One region of the Bradyrhizobium sp. 197 genome, then DNA from elsewhere that is predicted to be linked to it. Evidence: riboswitches for the same ligand, from Rfam matches in the RefSeq annotation. Region 1 holds a riboswitch; the other holds the start of a gene.
What was found. Region 1 has a riboswitch for cobalamin ahead of IVB27_RS19320 (DUF1636 family protein). Riboswitches for the same ligand answer to the same signal wherever they lie in the genome.
Positions count from the first base shown of each region.

Region 2: linked by a shared signal. The riboswitch ahead of metE (5-methyltetrahydropteroyltriglutamate--homocysteine S-methyltransferase) and the one ahead of IVB27_RS19320 (DUF1636 family protein) in region 1 are both predicted to bind cobalamin.

Region 1 is NZ_JADPJJ010000079.1:108,208-116,060, forward strand. It holds gene cobN (cobaltochelatase subunit CobN) at 1-1,126, opposite strand, end outside; gene cobW (cobalamin biosynthesis protein CobW) at 1,126-2,160, opposite strand; gene IVB27_RS19320 (DUF1636 family protein) at 2,157-2,531, opposite strand; cobalamin riboswitch at 2,627-2,844, opposite strand; gene cobO (cob(I)yrinic acid a,c-diamide adenosyltransferase) at 2,885-3,520, shown strand; gene IVB27_RS19330 (cobyric acid synthase) at 3,531-4,979, shown strand; gene cobD (threonine-phosphate decarboxylase CobD) at 4,968-5,933, opposite strand; gene cbiB (adenosylcobinamide-phosphate synthase CbiB) at 5,945-6,886, opposite strand; gene cobU (bifunctional adenosylcobinamide kinase/adenosylcobinamide-phosphate guanylyltransferase) at 7,008-7,511, shown strand; gene cobS (adenosylcobinamide-GDP ribazoletransferase) at 7,508-7,853, shown strand, end outside.
Region 2 is NZ_JADPJJ010000087.1:37,461-45,313, reverse strand. It holds partial or broken gene IVB27_RS20245 (SMP-30/gluconolactonase/LRE family protein) at 1-427, shown strand, start outside; gene IVB27_RS20240 (GNAT family N-acetyltransferase) at 1,005-1,517, opposite strand; gene IVB27_RS20235 (EAL domain-containing response regulator) at 2,118-3,332, shown strand; gene IVB27_RS20230 (4Fe-4S binding protein) at 3,937-4,140, shown strand; gene IVB27_RS20225 (hypothetical protein) at 4,162-4,428, opposite strand; cobalamin riboswitch at 4,784-4,982, shown strand; gene metE (5-methyltetrahydropteroyltriglutamate--homocysteine S-methyltransferase) at 5,083-7,398, shown strand; gene IVB27_RS42995 (hypothetical protein) at 7,781-7,853, shown strand, end outside.

The sequences.
Region 1 (7,853 bases):
CCAACCGCTTGTCGGCAGCCGGCTTCTCGGCAAGGCGCCGCCAGGCTGCAACGCGCGCGGCGACGGCGTTCACGCGCTCTTCATCCGCGCGATGCGCAAGATGCGAGAATTGCAGATCGGGATCGCGCATCGCGGCCGATTTGAAGCTCACCACGCCCTCGAACAGACGGCCGTCGACCTCCGGCAGCACCACATGCATCGCGAGATCGCCGGGCGACAGACCACGCAGCGACTCGGTCCAGTCCTCGCGCCGCACCGATGAGAGCGCGACCTGGAACACCGGACAGGATGCAGCATCGAACGGCGTCGTGCCGTCCTCGCCCACCGCCGAGAACGCCGTCGCATTAACGATCGCAGCCGGAGGATTCTTCGCGAAATACCCCCTAAGCCAATCCGAGATGCCCGCAGCCTTCAGCGAGGTGACGAACACGCCATGCGCATCAAATCCCTTCTCGCGCAGCGCGGCAATCAGGGCATTGACCGGGCCGGTGTCCGCGGCGGTGAGATAGGAGCGATAGAACGTCACCAGCGCGCGCGGCTTGCCCTCGCCGTCAGTCGGCGCCGCAATGACGCCGCGCGCGGGGTCGTAAAAACCCATCTCGGGAACGTTCATCTCGCCGATAACCGGCCCGGCATAGAGACCGGAGGCCAGCGCGAGTTGCGCGATCGCCGCTTGCGCCGCGACGGGGCCGCCGGTGTCGCAGAGCACCTTGAGCCGCCGCAGCGTCGAGACCGGCAAGGTCGAATATGCGTCCAGCCGCGTGTCGTCGCGGCCGTCGGCCGGCAGCACGGCCAGGACGATGCCGCGATCCCTAGCCAGTTGCTGCAGAGCCGCGAGCCCATACGTCCAATAGGACTCACCGCCGATCAGACGCACCAGAATGCCGCGCGCCTGCGACAGCGTACGCTCGATATAGGTGTCGACCGAAAGCGGATGACGGAGCTCTGCGAGATTGACGAGCCGCAGCGACGGCAGAGTGTCGCGGCCACGGCGCCAGCCGGCCGCGAACGCCGCAAGATCGGAATCCGAATACGAGAGCACCACGAGATCGGCCGGGTCCTGGCCGATGTCCCTTGGCGTCGCGGTCTCCTCGAGACCGCGGCTCTCGCGGAAGACGACGTGCATCAGATACCGAGTCCCGCCTTGATCGCGGCTTCATCAATATTTCCGTGCTCGCCGATCACGACGAGCTTTGACTGCCTGTGACCAGCGCCCCAGGGCTTGTCGAACTGGTGGCGCACGCGTTCACCGACTGCTTGCAACAGCAAGCGCATCGGCTTGCCCGCAACCGCGATGTAACCCTTGGCGCGCAGCACGTTTTGCTCGCGTGCGAGACGCTGGACCGATGCGACCAGCGCATCGACATCGGCGACTTCAGGAAGATCGATCACGACCGAAGCAAAATCATCGTGCTCGTGCTCTTCCTCGCCGTCGTGATGCGAAGGACGCGCAGCAAGATCTTTCTCGGCGGCAGCGCCGAGACCGAGAATGAGGCGCGCGTCGATCGCGCCATCGGTCACCGGCAACATCGGCACGCGGCGCGGCATCTCGGCGGTGATCGCCGCCTTGGCCGCTTCGAGGCCTGCCGCGCCCGCAAGATCCGCCTTGGTCAGCAGCACGATGTCCGCGCAGGCGATCTGGTCCTCGAACACCTCCGACAGCGGCGTCTCGTGATCGAGATTTTTGTCCGCCGCGCGCTGCGCTTCGACAGCAATCGGGTCGGGCGCGAAGCGACCAGCGGCGACAGCTTCGGCATCGGCCAGCGCGATTACGCCGTCGACCGTGATGCGCGAACGGATCTCCGGCCAGTCAAATGCCTTCAGCAACGGCTTTGGCAGCGCCAGGCCCGAGGTTTCGATCAGGATGTGATCGGGCCTTACCGGCCGCGACAGCAACTTCTCCATGGTCGGAATGAAATCGTCGGCGACGGTGCAGCAGATGCAGCCATTGGCGAGCTCGATGATGTTCTCTTCCGGGCAATTGGCATCGGCACAGGATTTCAGGATCTCGCCGTCAACGCCCTGGCTGCCGAACTCGTTGACGAGCACCGCAAGCTTCTTGCCGTTGGCGTTGGCGAGCAGATGCTGGATCAGCGTCGTCTTGCCGGAGCCGAGAAATCCCGTGACCACCGTGACCGGGACTTTTGCGAGCGAATTCATTCGGCGGTCTCCGGCACGACGGCCATGGGGGGAATGCGGGCAAGCGATTGCTTGCGGAAGATCTCGGGACGGCTGCGCCAGGGCACGAGGCCGTCGGGCGCGGCGGCATAGGCGGCGGCGCCCGCGACCACGTCGGGCGCATTCGCATCCGACAGGCGACCATAGACATAAGACCAGCGGCCGGGCGCGCTGAGCGCGACCGAGCAGCCCTGGCTGCATGCAGACAGGCATTCGACCGGAACTACATTGACGCCGTCGGGCACGCCGGCATCGAGGATCGCACCATGCAGGCGCTTGCCGGGTGTCGCCTCGCCCTCGCCGAGCGACTCCCCGGCACGGCAGGTGATGCAGACGTGAAGTGTGACGGTCATCGCCTCTTCCAGAATAAATAGCGGGAAGCGAAGAGGCGCACGAACCATTCTTGCGAAGGCCCGCTTCCCCGTCGCGGAACACCCCGTCCGCCGGTCCAAAATCGTCCGCGCTGGCAGGTCTCCCGGCTTCCGGAGCAGGGTTTCCCCTTCGATCCCCGCCTTCCCGATCCCCAAGGGGTCAGTGGCTTCGGGCATCTCTCCGGTCACGGTCGCGGGGGCGGCTGCATTTTGGAACCAAATCTTGCCGATTCGGACCCTATCGCATTCCCTCTTCGCCTGTCGTAGGACAGGAACCAACGCCGGGCCACCATTTGCCCCCGGCCGCCTCTTGTCAAGCCGAAGGACCCCGTCCGATGACGCCTGAACCGGATACCCAAACGGTCGACGAGACCGACGCCCGCCACGCCTCGAAAATGGCGAAGAAGAAGGTCGCCCGCGACAAGATCATAGCGACCAAGAGCGGTGAAAAGGGCCTCATCATCGTCCACACCGGCGCCGGCAAGGGCAAGTCCTCCTCCGCCTTCGGCATGATCGTCCGTTGCGTCGCCCACGGCTTCCCCTGCGCGGTCGTGCAGTTCATCAAGGGTGCCTGGGATACCGGCGAACGCCGCATGCTTACCGGCCATTTCGGCGACCTCTGCCAGTTCCACGCCATGGGCGAAGGCTTCACCTGGGAGACGCAGGACCGCGCCCGCGACATCGCCGCCGCGCGCGCCGGCTGGGAGAAGGCCAAGGAGCTAATTCTCGACCACAACCTGCGCATGGTCGTGCTCGACGAGATCAACATCGCGCTGCGCTACGACTATCTCGACATCGCCGAGGTCGTCGATTTTCTGGCTACGCAGAAGCCGCCGATGACGCATGTCGTGCTCACGGGACGCAACGCCAAGGACGAGCTGATCGAGATCGCCGATCTCGTCACCGAGATGACGCTGGTCAAGCATCCCTTCCGCTCCGGCATCAAGGCGCAAGCCGGCGTCGAGTTCTGAGCACGACGCGATGGCGCGCGCATTGATGATCCAGGGGGCCGGCTCGGACGTGGGCAAGTCGCTCATCGTCGCCGGCCTCGCGCGGGCCTTCACGCGACGCGGCCTGCGCGTGCTCCCGTTCAAGCCGCAGAACATGTCGAACAATGCGGCCGTGACCGTCGACGGCGGCGAGATCGGCCGCGCCCAGGCGCTCCAGGCGCTCGCCGCCGGCGTCGAGCCGCACACCGACATGAACCCGGTGCTGCTGAAGCCCGAGACCGATGTCGGCGCGCAGGTGATCGTGCAGGGGAAACGCATCGCGACCGCGCGCGCGCGCGAATATGCGGCGATGAAGCCGTCATTGATGGGCGCCGTGCTGGAGAGCTTTGGGCGGCTGAAGGTGCGCGCCGATCTCGTGCTGGTCGAAGGCGCCGGCAGTCCGGCCGAGGTGAACTTACGCGAGGCCGACATCGCCAATATGGGCTTTGCGCGCAAGGCCGATGTGCCGGTGGTACTGGTCGGCGACATCGACCGCGGCGGGGTCATCGCGCAACTCGTCGGCATCAAGACGGTGATCGACCCGGACGATGCCGCGATGATCCAGGGTTTTGTCATCAACAAGTTCCGCGGCGACCCCACGCTGTTCGACGACGGCTACAAGCTGATCGAGCAGAAAACATCATGGCGCGGCTTCGGCGTGCTGCCCTGGTTCACGCGCGCCGGCGAGCTGCCGGCCGAGGATGCGCTGGGCCTGAGCGATGCGCGCAAGCCGGGGCAATGCAAGATCGCATGTCTCGCGCTGTCGCGGATCGCCAATTTCGACGATCTCGATCCGCTAAAACTCGAGCCTGGCGTCGATCTCGTGATGGTGCGGCCGGGCGAAGCCATTCCCGGCGACGTCAGGCTCGTCATCATTCCCGGCTCGAAGTCCACCCGCGGCGACCTCGCCTTCCTGCGCGCGCAGGGCTGGGACATCGATCTCCTGGCGCACTACCGCAGAGGCGGCCATGTGCTCGGCCTCTGCGGCGGCTATCAGATGCTCGGACACAGCGTCACTGATCCCGATGGCATCGAGGGCCCCGCGGGCGACACACCGGGTCTCGGACTTCTGGACGTAGAAACGGTGATGAGCCCGCAGAAGACGCTGACGCGCATCGCGGCCGTGCATGCCGCGACGGATCAGCCGATCGAAGCCTACGAAATCCACATCGGCCGCACCGACGGGCCCGACCGCGCGCGGCCATTCGCAAAGCTGAATGGTGAACCGGAAGGCGCGATCTCGCGCGACGGACGTGTGCAAGGCAGTTATCTGCACGGCCTTTTCAGGTCGGATGATTTCCGCAAGGCGTTTTTGGCAAAGCTAGACATTCCCGCAGGCGACGAGCCGTATCACGCCAGGATCGAGAGTGCGCTCGATGCCCTCGCCGATCACATCGAGCAGCATCTCGACGTCGACGGCCTGCTCGCGCTAGCGCGCTAGAGCCGCGGCCAGACGCGTCCATTCGGATTCGCTGCCCGGAAGCCCGAGGCGCAGCCATGTCGGCTCTCGCGCGAACACGCGCGACCAGATCTGGCTACGCGCCAGCGTTTCCTGCGCGGCGAGCGCGTCGGGTGTCTCGTAGAGACGAAACAGTGGCGTCCCGCCAACGAGCGTCCAGCCTTGCGACTGCACCATGGCGTCGAGACGAACGCAGTCTCGCGCGAGCCGCGCGGATGTGGCTTCCGCCCAGGCATCGTCACGCAGAGCGCGGCAGCCAATCGCGATCGCCGCTCCCGAGACCGGCCACGGCCCCGACAACGCCGCGAGCCTGGCAATATCGGACGAATTGCCGAGCGCAAAGCCAAGCCGCAGGCCGGCAAGGCCATAGAACTTTCCGAAGGAGCGCAGGATCAGCAGCCCCGGCCGATCTGCTTCCGGTGCAAGCGACAGTTGCGGGTCCATATCGGCAAAACTCTCGTCGATGACGAGACGGCCGACGCGCGGCAGCAGCTCCAGCAAATCCTTTGACGGATGGCACCGGCCGTCGGGATTATTGGGATTGATGACAATGGCGAGGTCCGCGCCGGTCAGCGCCTCGAGCGCGCTGACCTCTTCCACCTCCCAGCCCGCGGCCGAGAGGACCCCGGCATATTCGTTGTAGGTCGGCGCGAGGATGCGCGCGCGACCGGGTGGTGCGAGTTGCGGCAGCAATTGAATTGCGGCCTGGGCGCCGCCAAGCGCAGCGACCGCCGCGCTGGTGCGGTAAGCGTGCCGCGCCGCCTGATGCAGCGCCTCGATCTCGGATCGCGACGGTAAGGCATTCCAAGCGCGCGAGCTCACCTCGCCCACGGGATAAGGCAGGCGGTTGATCCCCGTCGACAGATCGATCCAGTCCTCGGCGCGACCGCCGAAACGCTGCTGGGCCAAATCGAGATTGCCACCGTGCTCGCGCATGCGCTGTTCTTTCACGCGAAGACCAGGATCGCAAGGATTCCGGCGAGCAGCAGCATGGCGCGGCGATAAACCATCAGCCCCGTGCCGATGTCGGCGGCGAGCGGATCGCGCGCACCTTCATTCAGCCATGGCTCGTTCGTGGTGCTGCCGTGATAGATGCGCGGACCGCTGAGCCGCACACCAAGCGCGCCGGCCATGGCCGCTTCCGGCCAGCCGGCATTCGGCGAGCGATGACGGCGTGCATCCCGCATCATGCAAGACAACGCCTCGGATCGCTGTGGCGCAAGCAGCACGAACAGAAACCCGGTCAGCCGCGCTGGAATGAAATTGGCGACGTCGTCGATGCGCGCCGCCGCCCAGCCGAAGGCTTCGTGCCGTTCGTTGCGATGACCGATCATGGAGTCCAGCGTGTTGATCGCCTTGTAGCCCAAGATGCCGGGCAGACCGAACAGCGCGCCCCAGAACACGGGTGCGACAATGCCGTCGGATGCATTCTCGGCGAGACTCTCGATCGCCGCGCGCGCGATGCCGGCCTCGTCGAGCGTCAGGGGATCGCGGCCAACGATGCGCGAGACCGCGTCGCGTGCGGCGGCGATATCACCGGCCCGCATGGGATTTGCGACGGCAGCAACGTGGTCGAGCAAGGAGCGCAAGGCGACCAGCGGCCAGGCCAGGACGCCGACCAGCACGACCTGGATCCAGCCCAAGGGAGGCAAGGACTGAAGCGCCCAACCGAGCGCGACGGCGAGCGCGATCACGACGAGTGCGCCGGCAACGCCCGCGGCCCGGCGAAGCGCCGGCGGATCGGACGCACGATTCCAGGCGCTGTCGATGGCAGAGATCAGCCGGCCCAGCCAAGTGACGGGATGGCCGATCCGCGCGAACAACCACGACGGCCAGCCCAACAGGGCATCCACCGCCATCGCCACGACCATCGCACCGGCAAAACCCACGCACGCCTCCTGTCCCGCCCCTGTTGCGCAAACCCCGGCCGGAGCGCAAGCCCCCGGCTGGCGGATTTCGGCTTTGTCTTTGCCCAAGTTTGGTGATTAGTGCTGGCCGACAGGAGACTTTATGGCCGTCATTTTGATCACCGGCGGAGCACGGTCAGGCAAGAGCAAGCGTGCGGAAATGCGCACGCGCGCCTTTCCCGGGCAGCCGTTCTACGTCGCAACGGCCGAGGCTCTCGATGCGGAAATGGAGGCGCGCATCACCAAGCATCGCGCGCGCCGCGGAACCGACTGGATGGAACGCGAAGTGCCGCTCGATCTCGTGCCCGCGCTCGTCGCAACCGACGGCGGCGGCGCAAGGCTGGTCGATTGCCTGACGCTGTGGCTCTCCAACCTCATGCACGCGGGACGCGACTGGGAGCGGGAGATGACAGAGCTTGCCGGCTCCTTGCCCCGCCTGAAGAGCCCCGTCGTCTTCGTCACCAATGAAGTCGGCCTTGGTATCGTGCCCGACAACGCGTTGGCGCGCAGCTTTCGCGATGCCGCCGGGATCATGAACCAGACCATCGCGACGGTGGCCGACGAGGTCGAGTTCGTTGTCGCCGGCCTGCCGATGAAACTGAAATGACGCCGCGCGCCGAGCTTCTGCGGGACATCATCGCCGATCTCAGGATCGCGGCGTCCTTTGTCACGATCCTGCCGGTGGCATCGTCGAAGCCAGCGGGCGACGGGGCCATCGCGCGCGCGACCTGGGCGCTTCCCGTTGCGGGGCTGGCCGTCGGGCTTACCGGCGCTTTGGTTTATGCGATCGCCAGCCGGTTCGGCCTGACACCGCACCTTGCCGCCCTGCTCGCGCTGGCCGCGACCGCCCTCATCACCGGCGCGCTGCATGAGGACGGCCTTGCCGATACTGCCGACGGGCTCGGCGGCGGCCGCACGCGCGAGCGCAAGCTCGAGATCATGCGCGACA
Region 2 (7,853 bases), on a different contig from region 1:
TGCACGATCCGACCGGCTGGGTGTCCGACTGTGTCCTGCCGGCCGGCTCGATTGCCTGATTTCGAACTGGCCAAGCCCGAGCGGGCTGGTGCTCAGCGCCGACGAGGCCGTGTTGTTCGTTGCAATGACGCGCGACAACAGCAGCAGGCGCGTGCCGCTGATGCGTGACGGCGGGGCTGCGAAGGTGGGACGGTTCAGCTTGTCCTTCGGGACCAGCGGTCCTGACGGGCTGACGATGGATCAAAACGGGCGGCTCTTTGTCGCGCTCGCCTCCCTCGGCCACGTCTTCGTCATGGCGCCGAACGGCGAAACGATCGCCCGCATCAAGTCCTGCGCTGGGGCGACCTGCACGAACCTCGTATTGGAGGCGGCAAACGGCACATTGCTCATTACAGAATCCTCTACCGAATCAGTGTTGATGGCTGATTTCGTCACCTTCCTTGAACGTTCGCCAGCAGGAGCGACAGCGTGGTACCGAATCCCTTTACGCGACGGTCCACCGAATCAAGTTGCAGGAAGAAGCCCCATAGATGATTGGCTTGCCAGTTGCCGAGGCATTGGACTTGGCGACGAATGGATCGCATTTGTGTGCGGTGATCCCAAACTGGCGGCATTGTGTGGGAAGCACGAAAGAACGACTCGGCTATCGTTTGTAAGGCTGGGTCGGGCTTCGCCCGCAACGGGCCGCCGCCGACCTGGCTCCGCGCCTTCTAGCCGGGCAGGTTTCCGCTCGCGGTCCACGAGCCTTGAGAAGACCATCGTATCGCTCCGCACCATGAAGAACGATTTGATGGTTGATACCCGCCAAAAAAGTCGAAGAGGTAACCCGCTCGCAGTGGGAGTAAGCACCGCATCAGCGCCGAGGTTCTCGATTGTCCTCGGCCGCGACGCACGCGTTGGAGCGTTCGTTTTGAGAGCAACAAGCAGCAGGATTTTCTGCCTTGAAAGTCTTTAGTGACAGGACCAGGAGCGCTTTTAAGTGTGGAGCAGAGGTCGCAGTACTGTCATAGCCTCTTGCGCGCGCGCAATCCTCCAACCCGATATCCCCTCTCCTCGTAGAAACGGCGTACCCGTTCTAAGGCCGGATAGCCATCAGGGGGCAACGCAACCTCAATCATCTGCCAGCCTCGGCGCTTCGCCTCCGAACGTACCGCCTCGAGATGCCCACCGCGGTCAGAGCTTCGGAAGTCCCGAGAAATCCATAGCTCCTGAAGCACGCCGTACGCTCCAGCTGCTCTCACGGCCAGTACGGCGGAGATGGCAGCGATCCCTACAATCTGCCCGGTGGCTTGTTCCTCGATGACAAAAATGAAGCCCTCTTCGGGATCCTGAATCAGGCGCAAAGCAGTCTGCTTTGCGCCTTCAAGGCTGAACTCTGGTCCGAGACCACCTAATTCAGAAAGTAGCTTTCCGACGGCTTCTACGATCGCGTTCTCATCTCCTGGCACGCCTTTGCGCAAAGCCGTGCCCCCGTGGGGCAAGCCTTGCGCTTCAGCGCCAACACGAACACCCGTCACGTTAGTCCCTCCAGTCCCTCTTGAGGATATCCATGTTCAGAAGGATACAGAGAACGCAACTGAGAGAAACTATCAAGCTCGATAGGGAATAGGACGTCCGCACTCGCTATAACCAACAGAGGTGAGGTAAGTGCAAGCTGTTGCCGTTCTCAGAATCGACCGCGGCTTGACCCGCTGCGAACTCAGTTGGATCTCCTTCGACTAGATAGGGAATCCACGAGACGGCACATTCGCGCGTGGGCAGGCCGGCCATGCCGATCAAACATTTCGTAGGAGTGATTGCTGATCATCACTCACGAGAGTCGATTCAGTACATCTTGCAGCATGATCATCGCCGTGGCATAGGGCGCATCAGCTCGGTGCGTCCGAAGGTGAGATTCCCCACACTCGTGTGCGTCACTCGTACAAAGTTGCGCGAGCCGGGACAGGTATCATACGCGTGCGCCCGACAAAATCGTCTGAACAACATCGCGAAAAGATTTTGCACGCTAATGCACTATCTTAAGCTTACCTCGAAGAATCGAAAGATAATGGCAAGCACTGCTTGTTTGGACCTTCGCTCCTCGTTTAAGGGACCTTCACGGAAGGGGAGTGGTTGCGATGGAGCATGGGCAGGCCGAACTGGTCGGAGGGAAACCTGTAATCTTCGGCCAGCGTAAGGTGCGGCCGCGAGCGTGCGTGGCCGTGGGCAAGCGGCATCTGCGCGCCTTTCTACGCGATGTGCTAGAGGATATGGGGTTTGTGATCAGCGAATGCGGGACTGCTGACGAGCTGCCGCGCGTACTCTGTACGGACTTCCCTGATCTGATCCTGCTCGGCATTGGCTCGGATCGCATCGAGCCTGGACGATTGCTCGAGATACTCGTACGCGAAGAATTTGCAGGCAGAGTGCTGGCGTTCGGCGCCCGCGAGTCGATCGTCATGACGGCAGTGCAGCAGGTCGGGGGCGAATATGGACTTGATATGCTGCCGCCGCTGAGGACGCCGTTTGCAGCCGAGACGCTGCGCGATCGGGTCGCCATGCTCTTGCCCAGAGAGCCGGCGCCCCGTCCCGCAGTCCATGTCGGAGAAGCCTTACACGCTGGCTGGCTTGAGCTCTGGTATGAGCCGAACTTTGACCCGTGTACCCTCAGCCGCCGCGGCGCCGAGGCGCTTGTGCGAATGCGGCATCCGACCTGGGGCGTTGTTCCACCAGCGTATTTCATCCCGGAGGCTCACGATCCGCATTTTAGGGACTTGTCGCAGTTCGTGATCGACCGCGCGATCAAGGATTGGAAGTATCTTCTGGAGCAGCAAACTTCGACCGATCTCTCCATCAATCTCCCGGCAGCATTCCTGATTGACCCGCAGGCGGTACGCGATCTCTGTCAGCGCATGCCGTCGCACCCCGCTTTCGGCGGCTTGACGATCGAAATCGAGAGCGAGGAAGCGATCCAGAACCTAGATCTCCTGATCGAGGTCGCGCGTGAGGTTCGCTTTCACAACATTGGCCTTGCAATCGACAATATCGGCGCCAATTGGCCGCAGCTGATGGGGCTCGAAAAATTCCCGTTCATGAAATTAAAAGTGGACCGGCAGTACGTCGCCGGTTGCGGAAATGGGCCCCTGAAGCGAACGGTGTGCCGCCATATCGTCGATCTAGCCAAAGAGTACAGTGTGCGCACCGTCGCCGCAGGCGTGGAGAGCCACGCCGACCTGATCGCTGTGACCGAACTCGGCTTCAACCTTGCGCAGGGCCATCTGTTCGGAAAGGCCATGCCGCTGAAGCAATTTGCACAGTCATCTTTCAGCCCTGTTCCACTTCGTCCAAAATAGTTGCATGAGGAGTGACTGAGCACAGCCAGGCAAAGCGTACCAGCGCTGGCCCGCGCGGCCATGCCTACTCGGCACCAGGCATGCGGTTGACAGCAATTAAATCGGCCACTTTGCAAACCCAGTATCGCTTCTCCCGGCCGAGCTTCATTTCCCTCCGAAGCGATGCCGAAGGTTATTGTAGCAAGCCTCCAGCGAGTCAATCCGCGGAGTTAACGTTGCAGGCGTGAGCGCGGCTTGGACAAAATCTCCGGTCAGGGCGTGTGACCGGAGGTTTGCCGACATCCGGCGTAGACGTGCGTCGGCTCGCGGCTTCTACTCGCGCCGCCGGTTTCGGGAATCGTCGAGCGTCGCTTGGCCCCGCGTTGCCATGCCAGACAAACCGACGGAAGCTCGCAGCAGTCGAGTCGCGACTGGCTATCGGAGTAGGGGCCCGAGGGCTCGCACGGCTTGATATTGAAGCGGCCCATGCTGTCGCAGATGCAACATGGTCTCAGACCCCGCACAGCACCATTGGGCAAGTTGCCCATCATTGAGCGCGCCTGTCCTTGGCACGGCATTTGAAAGGGATCGCCAATGGCATCGCTCGCCTAAGGAGTCGGAAGGCATGGCTTACAAGATCGTCGCTTCGCAATGTACCGTTTGTGGGGCATGTGAGTTCGAGTGTCCCAACGCGGCGATCAGCCTCAAGCGCGACATTTACGTTATCGATGCAAAAAAGTGTACGGAGTGCGAGGGCCATTCCGACACGCCGCAATGCGCTGTGGTCTGTCCGGTGTCTGACACCTGTGTCCCGTCTAAGACAACATAAGCAGCCCGCGTCCAGAAGGCTTCACCGCTCGATTTCGCGCACGAAGGAGTAGATGTCAAGCTTGTGGAGGCCGCCTTCCGCGTGCGGCGCATCGAGGTCGATCAACATCGTTATGAGCTTAAGGCGCTGATCGACTCCGAGAAACCCTCGAAGGGCTCTGTCAGAGGAGACCGTCAAATTTGTCTCGAATAATGACAAGGCCGCCTCGATGCTCCAGGTCGTCGCGTTGAGGCTTATCGTCGTTGGCTGACGAGCCGAGGCGAGGTGGACGGGCGTCGAATATCCCAAGATCAGCTTGCAGGATATCTAAAGCTACGTCGCTTCGAAGCCGAAGAGACGGTCTCCACGCGCGACGAGATCGGTCCGGAGATCCTGAAGACGTACGAGAAGCTGGGCATCCGCTTGCCCACGGTCACGATGCACGAGTGCATGGAGCTAGGGTCGTAACAGGATCAACACCCGCTTGGCGTACTCGGATGAGCCAACGCGAGCAGACGGACGCATTCACAAGCGGAGGCTCCACAGATCTAGGCGTTTTTACCAGGCCGGGAGTAAGACCGTTGTGCCCTAGCTGGTACAGCTCGCAATCGCTTGGGCAATATCGCGGCGACACTTAGTAGGTTGACGGATCGATCCTCGTGCGCCTAATGCCAGCCGTCGTGGTCTTCGGATTCGTTTGATCCGGAGCTAAGAGGGAAGCCGGTGCAATGCCGGCGCTGCCCCCGCAACTGTAAGCGGCGAGCCGCTGTCCAACGAAGTCACTGAAGCCATGCGGCTTCGGGAAGGCCGGACAGCAGCGACGACCCGCGAGCCAGGAGACCTGCCTCGACAATATATCGTCCACGGGCGGGGTGTCCCGGTGTGCGCCAAGCAGCTGTCGCTCACGCGATATTCGCTGCATGCGTCCGCCATGGCCTTTGCCCCAATCATGGGGTCTGAGCTATGTCTTTTCTTTCGCTTCCCGTTGCCACACTGGGGACGTCACGCATCGGCCCACGACGCGAACTCAAAGTCGCGCTCGAGAGCTACTGGGCGGGAAACTCCAGCGAAGCCGAGCTCCTCGAGGCGGGGAGTGGACTTCGTGCCGCTAATTGGGCACGGCAGAAATCCCGCGGTGCGACCGTCATTCCTTCGAATGACTTCTCGTTTTACGACCATGTGCTCGATACCAGCCTAATGGTTGGCGCCATTCCCGACGTCTACGGCTGGACCGAAGGTCCTGTGTCGCTCAAGACCTACTTCACCATGGCGCGTGGCGCTCAGGACGGTGGTCACGCTCAGCATGGGCCTGGCGTAGCCGCTCAGGAAATGACGAAGTGGTTCGATACCAACTACCACTACATGGTGCCGGAATTTCACCGGGATCAGATCTTTAAGTATTCCTCTCGAAAGCCGATCGAGGAATATGAGGAGGCAAAAAGCCTCGGCTACCAAACGCGCCCCGTCCTAGTTGGCCCAGTCACTTTCCTGAAGCTTGGCAAAAGCGCAAATCCCGCATTCAATCCGCTGTCGCTGCTCGATCGGCTCCTCCCAGTCTATGTCGATGTTCTCCGCGAACTATCCTCGCGCGGTGCTGAATGGGTTCAGCTGGACGAGCCATGCCTAGTGATGGACGTCGACGAAGCATCGCGGGCGGCTGTCCGCTGGGCCTATGCTCATTTCGCAAAGGTTGTGCCGGCCCTTAAAATAATGCTGGCCACATATTTCGGGGCTATCGGCGACAATCTTGAAACAACCTTGGCCTTGCCCGTTGCCGGGCTTCATGTGGATCTGGTTCGGGCACCTGACCAGTTGGACGCAATTGTCGCCACAACCCGTAGAGATCTCGTGGTCTCACTAGGCGTCGTTGATGGTCGGAACGTGTGGCGCTCCAATCTTCCGGCGCTGCTCGACCAACTTGCTCCTATGGTCCAAAAATTGGGCAGGCACCGTGTTCAGATTGCTCCTTCCTGCTCGCTGCTTCATGTTCCGATCGACATTGAGCTAGAGACCGATCTCGATCCCAATCTGAAGACATGGCTGGCGTTCTCAGTTCAGAAGATCAAGGAACTTTCGATATTGGGCAAAGCGCTGGCCGGCCATGCTGCCGAGGTGGCCGATGAACTTGCGCTTTCGGAGGAGGCAGCCGTCACCCGCGAAACATCGCCCGAGATCCACAATGCGAATGTCGCCGGACGAATCGCCGCGATCGACGATAGCATGCTTCGCCGTCGCAGCGCGTTCACCCAGCGTGCCGACGTCCAGCGCGTCTCGTTCGCATTGCCGATGTTTCCAACGACAACCATCGGATCCTTCCCGCAAACGGCCGATGTCCGGAATGCGCGCGCGGCTCATGCGCGGGGAACGTTGAATGACACGCAGTACGAGCAGCTTCTGAAAGCGGAGACAGCCCGTACCGTGAAGTGGCAGGAAGATATCGGCCTGGACGTGCTCGTACACGGTGAGTTCGAGCGCAATGACATGGTTCAATACTTTGCCGAGCAGCTGTTGGGCTTCGCTTTCACCAAGCATGGCTGGGTTCAGTCTTATGGCTCGCGGTACGTTCGTCCGCCTATCCTGTTCGGAGATGTCTCCCGGCCGAAGCCCATGACCGTTGAATGGTGGCGCTATGCGCAGTCTCTGACCAAAAAACCCGTCAAGGCTATGCTGACCGGACCGGTGACGATCCTGAACTGGTCGTTTGTCCGTGACGACATCTCGCGGCGCGAGACATGCCGACAGATCGCTCTCGCGATCCGAGATGAGGTCATCGACCTTGAGGCGGCTGGAGCGACCATGATCCAGATCGACGAGGCTGCGTTGCGGGAGGGATTGCCGCTACGCAAATCGCAGTGGAAGAACTATCTCGATTGGGCGGTGGACAGCTTCCGCCTTTGCTCCTCCCCGGTCGCCGACGGAACTCAGATCCATACTCACATGTGTTATTCCGAGTTCAACGAAATCATCGATGCGATCGCAGCAATGGATGCCGACGTCATTTCAATCGAGACGTCGCGTTCTAAGATGGAATTGCTCGAGGCCTTCAAGAGCTACAAATATCCAAATGAGATCGGGCCCGGCGTCTATGACATTCATTCACCGTGCATTCCCGCAGCGGCGGAAATCAAGCAGCTGATTGTGTTGGCGCGGCAGCGAGTTTCCGATCGGCAGCTCTGGATCAATCCCGACTGCGGACTGAAAACGCGAAGGTGGGAGGAGGTGCGTCCCGCGCTCGTCAATATGGTGGCCGCCGCACGCGAGTTGCGGGCCGAGCCATGATGGGCCGGAGCGTTTCGCCAACGCGTTTGTGAACAAGATGCACGCGCTTTGGGGGCTTACGATGTCCTTGGGAGCTTTCAAAGTTCCCAGCGCCGCGGAATGCGGGCGGGCGTCGGCGGAGGCGGTCGCATACAGCCGGCGACAAGCTCGATTCTCGACCCGACGGCCGACAGCATGCCGGCGAGGTCCGATCAGGTCCTATTGCGACGTCATTAACGCTCGACGCGAAGCACAGCCCGACTTTTTCATTTATCCATCGCGTGGATGCGTCTCATCACAACAATCTATTTTACGGTCCTTACGGAACGTCATACGAAATTCAGGCCCTGGCACGCTCTTCGGGAGAGGTAATCGAGCGTTGTTGGTTTTTGGGGACGTGCCAATGCTGCTGTGCGACGGCAAACTGCCGCTTGTGTTTCAGGGCACGGCAGCCAAACCGGCGCAGGATCCCATCT